Regions from separate parts of the Streptomyces ortus genome, predicted to be linked through region 2. Evidence: predicted binding sites of a transcription regulator. Region 2 holds the regulator's gene; the other holds the start of a gene.
The links. The regulator HspR, encoded in region 2, represses chaperone genes until heat shock. The targets are predictions, from matches to a motif close to TTGAGNNNNNNNNNCTCAA.
Positions count from the first base shown of each region.

Region 1: lon (endopeptidase La) is a predicted target of HspR. The motif match lies at 2,249-2,267, and genes of this name have one in related genera.

Region 1 covers NZ_JAIFZO010000002.1:3,067,399-3,071,850, forward strand. Annotated here, with positions in the region: gene K3769_RS16800 (response regulator transcription factor) at 228-965, opposite strand; gene K3769_RS16805 (spermidine synthase family protein) at 1,078-1,764, opposite strand; gene lon (endopeptidase La) at 2,290-4,452, shown strand, end outside.
Region 2 covers NZ_JAIFZO010000002.1:4,603,394-4,607,845, forward strand. Annotated here, with positions in the region: gene dnaK (molecular chaperone DnaK) at 1-1,020, shown strand, start outside; gene grpE (nucleotide exchange factor GrpE) at 1,017-1,700, shown strand; gene dnaJ (molecular chaperone DnaJ) at 1,788-2,990, shown strand; gene K3769_RS23700 (heat shock protein transcriptional repressor HspR) at 2,998-3,471, shown strand; gene K3769_RS23705 (MarR family winged helix-turn-helix transcriptional regulator) at 3,569-4,111, opposite strand; gene K3769_RS23710 (amidohydrolase family protein) at 4,261-4,452, shown strand, end outside.

The DNA of each region.
Region 1 (4,452 bases), 1.5 Mb from region 2:
CTTCGTGCCCGGAGCCGGGGGCGTCGCTGAGAAGCCTCTCCCGTCGTCTCCGCCTTCCCCGTCGCTCGGGCCGGAAGGCGCACCCGCGCCCGGACCCGCTCCGGCGGCCGGGCCGGAGCCCTTGCCGGAACCCCGGCCCGAGACCCGCCCCGCACCCGCCTTGACGCGCTTGCGCAGTACGCCGAGACCCCTCATCACATACGCCCCCTCGGTCAGGGTGCCCGACCCTAGGGTGTCGGGGTCTCCAGCGCGTAGCCCACGCCGTGCACCGTACGGATCCGCTCCGCGCCGATCTTCCGGCGCAGCGCCTTGATGTGGCTGTCCACGGTCCGGGTGCCGGAGGCGTCCGCCCAGTCCCAGACCTCGGCCAGCAGCTGCTCGCGCGAGAGGACCGCGCGGGGTGTGTTCGCCAGGCAGACCAGCAGGTCGAACTCGGTGGGCGTGAGGTGTACGTCGTCGGCGCGCACCCGCACCCGGCGCTGGGCGTGGTCGATCTCCAGCTCGCCGAGGCGCAGGATGCCGGAGCGCGGGGTGGACGCGGCCAGCGCGGCCCGCTCCACGCGGCGCAACAGAACGTGCACGCGCGCGGCCAGCTCCCGCATCGAGAACGGCTTCGTCATGTAGTCGTCGGCGCCCACGCCGAGGCCGACCAGCATGTCCGTCTCGTCGTCGCGGGCGGTGAGCATCATCACCGGCACCGGACGGGCCGCCTGGACGCGGCGGCAGACCTCCAGGCCGTCGAAACCGGGCAGCATGATGTCGAGGATCAGCAGGTCTGGCTGCCATGCCTCGGCCGTGTCCACGGCGGCCGGCCCGTCACCCGCCGTTTGCACGAGGAATCCCTCGGCGCGAAGCCGGGCGGCGATGGCGTCGACGATCGTCGGATCGTCCTCGACCACCAGCACCCGGCGCTGAGCGCCCGGCGTGGCCGCCGTGCCGTTGTGCGAGGTGTGTGTCTGCTCCATCGCCCGCCCCTGAGTGTGCTTTCCGGAACCAGTGGGGTGATTCCATGACTGCGCTTGACGCTTGAATGATCGGCGTCAGAGCAGCAGGGTACGGCCAGTGACCGCCGCTCGGCTATCCAGGCCTTACCGCGAGATGCACCACGTCCGGAACGCCCCGGGCAACGGGGATCTCTTCGGTACGCACCTGTTGGAACCCGGCATTCCGCAAGGTTCTTGCGAAATCAGGCGAAGGTTTGGCCGACCAAACAGCGAGTACCCCGCCGTCCCTCAACACCCGTGCGCACGCGGCGAGTCCGGCCTGTGAGTACAGGCTCTCGTTGCCCTCCGTGACGGTCCACTCGGGTCCGTTGTCGATGTCGAGGCAGAGTACGTCGTACGTGTCGGATGTCTCATTGACGTGTGCGACGAGATCGACCTCGATGATCTCGGTGCGCGGATCCGCGAGTGCGGGGGCCGACAGTTCCGAGAGGGGCCCGGAGCGGTGCCAGTCGATGATGGCCCGCTCCCGTTCGGCGACCGCGATACGGCCCCAGCGGGGGTCGGCCGCCGCGTGGGCGAGGGAGAAGCCGACGCCGAGGCCGCCGATCAGGATCTCCGGTTCGGGGCGCCCGTCCAGCGCGCCGAGCGCGGCGTCGACCAGCAGCCTCTCCGAGCGGCCGTCGGAGGTGTCCATGAGGAAGCAGCCGTTGGCGATGATCTGCAGCAGCTCGCCGTGCCGGCGCAGCACGACCTCGCCGTACGGTCCCTCGCGGCGGTCGATGACTTCGGGGCTGCCGTGCGGGGCGTCGTACGCGGTCATGGGTTCATCCTGGCAAGCGGGCCCCGGTCCGGCAGCCGATTTTCGCCACGCGGCGGGAGGGCTCGGGGGCCGGCGGTGGCCGACTGTGGGGCTTGGCGGGTCGGCGCAGGGTGGCGAACCGACCGGGCTCGGTAAGCCGGCCAGTCCCGGCGAGTCGGTCCGGCTTGGCGAGTCGGCCCGGCTTGGCGAGGGGGCCGGGCCTGGGAAGCCGACCGGGCCCGGCGGGTCGGTCGGGCCTGATGAGCCCACGGGCCCTGGCGAACCCATCGGCCCTGACGCCCTGGCCCCGCCGGCTCCTCCTGGCGGTGTCCGGCTGGTCGGTCGGCGAGGGCCTGGTGGCCTTCGCCGACCCCCTGACGGACTGGGGTCACCCGCTGGCCCTGGCCGCCGGGATCGCCACCTGGCCGTGGGTGCGGCGGGCGCGCCGGGCACGTGATCGCTCACAGCGAACAGGCCCAGGGGAACAATCAGCGGCTCACGTGCATTGAGTCGGCATAGCTCAACTTGAATGCCGAAGGGGAGATCATGACTTTGACGTCCGAACCGCTCACTCTGCCCGTGCTGCCGCTCGACGACGAGGTCGTGCTGCCCGGCATGGTGGTGCCCCTGGACCTGAACGACGCCGATGTACGCGCCGCGGTGGAGGCCGCCCAGGCCGACGCCCGCTCCAGTGGCAGCAAGCCGAGGGTGCTCCTTGTTCCGCGGATCGACGGCACGTACGCGAACACGGGGGTGCTCGGCACGGTCGAGCAGGTGGGACGCCTCGCCGACGGCGACCCCGGCGCCCTGATCCGCGGTCGCGGACGGGTGCGGGTCGGCGCCGGTACGACCGGTCCCGGCGCGGCCCTGTGGGTGGAGGGCACGCAGGTCGAGGAGACCGTGCCCGACCCGTTGCCCGGCGCCGTGACCGAGCTGGTCAAGGAGTACAAGGCGCTGGCCACCGACTGGCTGAAGAAGCGGGCCGCCTGGCAGGTCGTGGACCGCGTCCAGCAGATCGACGACGTGTCCACGCTCGCCGACAACTCCGGCTACTCGCCGTTCCTGACGACCGCCCAGAAGGTCGAGCTCCTTGAGACCACCGACCCGGTGGCCCGGCTGAAGCTCGCCACCGAGCAGCTGCGCGAGCACCTCGCCGAGCAGGATGTCGCCGAGTCCATCGCCAAGGACGTACAGGAAGGTGTGGACAAGCAGCAGCGGGAGTTCCTGCTGCGGCGGCAGCTGGAGGCCGTGCGCAAGGAGCTGCGCGAGCTGAACGGCGAGGCCGAGGGCGAGGAGTCCGACGACTACCGGGCCCGCGTCGAGGCCGCCGACCTCCCGGAGAAGGTCCGTGAGGCCGCGCTCAAGGAGGTCGAGAAGCTGGAGCGCTCCAGCGACCAGTCGCCGGAGGGTTCCTGGATCCGCACCTGGCTCGACACCGTGCTCGAACTCCCGTGGAGCGAGCGCACGGAGGACGAGTACGACATCCAGGGCGCCAAGACGGTCCTGGACGCCGAGCACGCGGGCCTGGACGACGTGAAGGAGCGGATCACCGAGTACCTGGCGGTCCGCAAGCGGCGCAACGACCGGGGTCTGGGTGTCGTGGGCGGCCGGCGCGGCGGTGCCGTGCTCGCGCTCGTCGGACCTCCCGGCGTCGGCAAGACGAGCCTGGGTGAGTCGGTCGCGCACGCTATGGGCCGCAAGTTCGTCCGGGTCGCCCTCGGCGGCGTACGGGACGAGGCGGAGATCCGCGGTCACCGGCGTACGTACGTCGGCGCGCTGCCCGGCCGGATCGTACGGGCGATCAAGGAGGCCGGGTCCATGAACCCGGTGGTCCTGCTCGACGAGATCGACAAGGTGGGCTCCGACTTCCGGGGCGACCCGGCGGCGGCCCTCCTCGAAGTCCTCGACCCGGCCCAGAACCACACCTTCCGGGACCACTACCTGGAGGTCGAGCTGGACCTGAGCGATGTCGTCTTCCTGGCCACGGCCAACGTGCTGGAGGCCATCCCGGAGGCGCTGCTCGACCGTATGGAACTGGTGCGGCTCGACGGGTACACCGAGGACGAGAAGGTCGTCATCGCCCGCGACCACCTGCTCCCGCGTCAGCTGGAGCGGGCCGGTCTGGAGAGCGCCGAGGTCACCCTCGACGAGAGCGCGCTGCGCAAGCTGGCCGGTGAGTACACGCGGGAAGCGGGCGTACGGAACCTGGAACGGTCCGTCGCACGGCTGCTCCGCAAGATCGCGGCGCAGCACGAACTCGGTGAGCGCGAGCTGCCGTTCACGGTGGGCGAGGACGACCTGCGCGCCTTGATCGGCAGGCCGCACCACGTGCCCGAGTCCGCACAGGACCCGGCCGAGCGCCGTACGGCGGTGCCCGGGGTGGCGACCGGTCTCGCGGTCACCGGCGCCGGTGGTGACGTCCTCTTCGTCGAGGCGTCGCTCGCCGACCCGGAGACGGGCGCGGCGGGTCTGACCCTCACCGGTCAGCTGGGTGACGTGATGAAGGAGTCGGCACAGATCGCGCTCTCCTTCCTGCGCTCGCACGGCGCCGAACTGGAGCTGCCCGTCGCCGACCTCAAGGACCGGGGCGTGCACATCCACTTCCCGGCGGGCGCGGTACCGAAGGACGGCCCGAGCGCGGGCGTCACGATGACGACGGCGCTGGCCTCGCTGCTGTCGGGCCGGCTGGTCCGTACGGACGTGGCCATG
Region 2 (4,452 bases):
CTCGAGCGCTGCAAGACGCCGTTCCACAACGTCATCAAGGACGCCGGCATCCAGCTGAGCGAGATCGACCACGTCGTCCTCGTCGGTGGCTCCACCCGTATGCCCGCCGTGGCCGAGCTCGTCAAGGAGCTCACCGGCGGCCAGGACGCCAACAAGGGCGTCAACCCGGACGAGGTCGTCGCCATCGGCGCCGCCCTGCAGGCCGGTGTCCTCAAGGGTGAGGTCAAGGACGTCCTGCTCCTCGACGTGACCCCGCTGTCCCTCGGTATCGAGACCAAGGGAGGGATCATGACCAAGCTCATCGAGCGCAACACCACGATCCCGACCAAGCGCTCCGAGATCTTCACGACGGCCGAGGACAACCAGCCGTCCGTCCAGATCCAGGTGTACCAGGGCGAGCGCGAGATCGCGGCGTACAACAAGAAGCTCGGGATGTTCGAGCTGACCGGTCTGCCGCCCGCCCCGCGTGGCGTCCCGCAGATCGAGGTCGCGTTCGACATCGACGCCAACGGCATCATGCACGTGACCGCGAAGGACCTCGGCACGGGCAAGGAGCAGAAGATGACCGTCACCGGCGGCTCCTCGCTGCCGAAGGACGAGGTCGACCGCATGCGCCAGGAGGCCGAGCAGTACGCGGACGAGGACCACCGCCGCCGCGAGGCCGCCGAGGCCCGCAACCAGGGCGAGCAGCTCGTCTACCAGACGGAGAAGTTCCTCAAGGACAACGAGGACAAGGTCCCCGGCGACGTCAAGACCGAGGTCGAGGCGGGCGTCGAGGAGCTGAAGGCCGCGCTCAAGGGCGAGGACACCGCCGAGATCCGTACGGCCACCGAGAAGGTCGCCGCCGTCTCCCAGAAGCTGGGCCAGGCGATGTACGCCGACGCCCAGGCCGCTCAGGCCGGCGCGGGCGCCGAGGCCCCAGGCGCGGGTCCGGACGCCGGTGCCAAGGCCGCGGACGACGACGTGGTCGACGCGGAGATCGTCGACGAGGACCGTGACCGCAAGGACGGTGCCGCGTGACGGAGGAGACCCCGGGCTTCGACGAGCAGCCCGACGTCCCCTCCGGCGCCACCCCTGAAGACGCCGAGCCGAAGACCGCCCCCTCCTCCGCGGAGGACGGGGCGGCCCCGGCCGGGGACACGGCAGCAGCTCAGTCAGCAGCCCAGATCGCAGGCCTGACGGCCCAGCTGGACCAGGTTCGTACGGCGCTCAACGAGCGCACGGCGGACGTCCAGCGGCTCCAGGCCGAGTACCAGAACTACCGCCGCCGGGTGGAGCGCGACCGGATCGCGGTCAAGGAACTCGCCATCGCGAACCTCCTGACCGAGCTCCTGCCCGTGCTCGACGACATCGGCCGCGCGCGGGAACACGGCGAACTGGTCGGCGGCTTCAAGTCGGTGGCCGAGTCGCTGGAGACCGTCGCGGCGAAGATGGGCCTGCAGCAGTTCGGCAAGGAGGGCGAGCCCTTCGACCCGATGATCCACGAGGCCCTGATGCACTCGTACGCGCCGGACGTCACGGAGACGACGTGCGTGGCGATCCTGCAGCCCGGGTATCGCTTCGGCGAGCGCACCATCCGCCCCGCGCGGGTGGCGGTCGCCGAGCCGCAGCCGGGAGCGCAGCCCGCCAAGGGCGACGAGACGGATGCGGGAACCGCGGCGGCCGACGACAAGGAGAGCGGTGGCCCGGACGAGGGCTGACGTGAAACAGGGCGTACGCGCGCCCCTTTGCACGGAGAACGTCGAGCGCGTACGTGACGGTGGCGTACGGAAGGAGGGGCGTCGAGGATGAGCACCAAGGACTTCATCGAGAAGGACTACTACAAGGTCCTCGGTGTCCCCAAGGACGCCACCGAGGCCGAGATCAAGAAGGCGTACCGCAAGCTCGCCCGCGAGTTCCACCCGGACGCCAACAAGGGGAACGCGCGGGCCGAGGAGCGCTTCAAGGAGATCTCCGAGGCGAACGACATCCTCGGGGACCCCAAGAAGCGCAAGGAGTACGACGAGGCCCGCACCCTCTTCGGCAACGGCGGCTTCCGTCCCGGCCCGGCCGGTGCGGGCGGCTCCTTCAACTTCGACCTGGGGGACCTCTTCGGAGGCGGCCCCCAGGGCGGAGCGGGCGGTGGCGGTCCGCAGGGCGGTGCCGGCGGTTTCGGCGGCGGTATAGGGGACGTCTTCGGAGGTCTCTTCAACCGCGGCGGCGCGGGTCCCGGCGCCCGGACACAGCCGAGGCGCGGCCAGGACATCGACACCGAGGTCACCCTCAGCTTCACGGAGGCGGTGGACGGCGCGACCGTCCCGCTGCGGATGACCTCGCAGTCGCCCTGCAAGGCCTGTTCGGGCACCGGCGACAAGAACGGCACACCGCGCGTGTGCCCGACCTGCGTCGGCACCGGCCAGGTGGCGCGCGGTTCGGGCGGCGGGTTCTCGCTGACCGACCCGTGCCCCGACTGCAAGGGCCGCGGCCTGATCGCGGAGCACGCGTGCGCGGTCTGCAGCGGCTCGGGACGCGCCAAGTCGTCCCGGACCATGCAGGTCCGTATCCCCGCCGGGGTGTCGGACGGCCAGCGCATCCGCCTCCGCGGCAAGGGCGCGCCGGGCGAACGGGGCGGGCCCTCGGGCGACCTGTACGTCACGGTGCATGTGGACACCCATCCGGTCTTCGGCCGCAAGGGCGACAACCTCACCGTCACCGTGCCCGTCACCTTCACGGAGGCGGCACTGGGCGGAGAGGTGCGCGTGCCCACGCTCGGGGGGCCTCCGGTCACCCTGAAACTGCCGCCGGGCACACCCAACGGCCGTACGATGCGGGCCCGCGGCAAGGGCGCGGTCCGCAAGGACGGCAGCCGCGGGGACCTTCTGGTCACCGTCGAGGTGAGTGTCCCCGCGGACGTGACGGGGAAGGCTCGTGACGCGCTCGAGGCGTATCGCGAGGCGACCGCGGAGGAGGATCCGCGGGCTGAGCTGTTCCAGGCCGCGAAGGGAGCATGAGAACACCATGGACGCACCCGGACGTCGCCGGTCGAACTCCTTCACCGGCAGGGCTTATGAGCTGACGGAAGAAACACCGGTGTACGTCATCTCGGTGGCCGCCCAGCTCTCCGGTCTGCACCCGCAGACGCTGCGTCAGTACGACCGCCTCGGCCTGGTCTCCCCGGACCGCACGGCCGGGCGCGGCCGGCGCTACTCGGCCCGCGACATCGAACTGCTGCGCACCGTCCAGCAGTTGTCCCAGGACGAGGGCATCAACCTCGCCGGCATCAAGCGCATCATCGAGCTGGAGAACCAGGTCGCCGCACTCCAGTCCCGGGTCGCGGAACTGTCCTCGGCCCTGGAGGGCGCGGCGGCGACCATGCAGCAGCGGGAGGCCGCGGTGCACGCCTCGTACCGCCGCGACCTGGTCCCGTACCAGGAGGTCCAGCAGACGAGCGCGCTGGTGGTGTGGCGCCCCAAGCGCCCGCCGACGGACTGAGCGGACGGACGCGTCAGGGCACGCTGTCACGTCAAGGGGCACGGTCGCACAACAGGCCCGGAGGTTCATTCGAACCTCCGGGCCCGTTGTCTGTGCGCTATGCCCCCTGCTGCGGGGATGCCCCTGCGCCCGGCGCGGGCAGCCGGGCGGTGGAGTCCGTGTACTTGAGGAGGAGGCGGACGAATTCGAGCCGCTCGGCCTCGGGCCAGTCGCGGGTGATGAACTCGAACGCCTGCCGCTGCTGATGGCGGAACCGGTTGAGGAGGGCGAGGCCTTCCTCCGTCAGGTGGAGCACGGTGCGGCGGCCGTCCTGCTGCGACGCGGCGCGGACCAGGTAGCCGTGGGAGATGCAGTCGCTCACCATGCGGCTGGCCACCGAGGGGTCCACCAGCAGATGCTCGGCGAGCCCGCCGACCGTCATCTCCGTGTCCGTCTCGGCCGCCTCGTCGACGATGTTGAGGACCAGGTTGCGCTTGAGGTCCTTGGGACCCGACGGCGGATCGACCGGGGCCTGCATGGTGCGCCGCCGCAGCCGGGTGAAGGCCACGCCGACGGCGTCGAGGAGGTCCTGTTCCCGGGCTTGGTCCCGTTCCCTGCCCTGTTCCCGACCTTGCGGTGGCGAGGCGTCCGTGTCAGTCACCCACGCAGCCTATCGCACACATGACATGTATCTGCAGCTGGCATTTACATGCAGACTCGCATGGAGTTGCAAGTTGCATTAGTGTGGTCCTCGCGGTGGGAGCACTCGGCACCGGCTGAGGGACCGACCTGCCCGGAGGAGAGAAAGTCATGATCACAGCCATCATCAACGGCCGGGTGTTCGACGGTGAGCGCGTGCTGGAGGACACCACGGTCGTGCTGGACGGCTCGCGGATCACCGCCGTCGGCGGCGAGGTGCCCGCCGGAGCGGAGATCGTCGACGCCGCCGGCGGCACCCTGCTGCCCGGCCTGTTCGACGCCCATGTGCACACCTCCGACGAG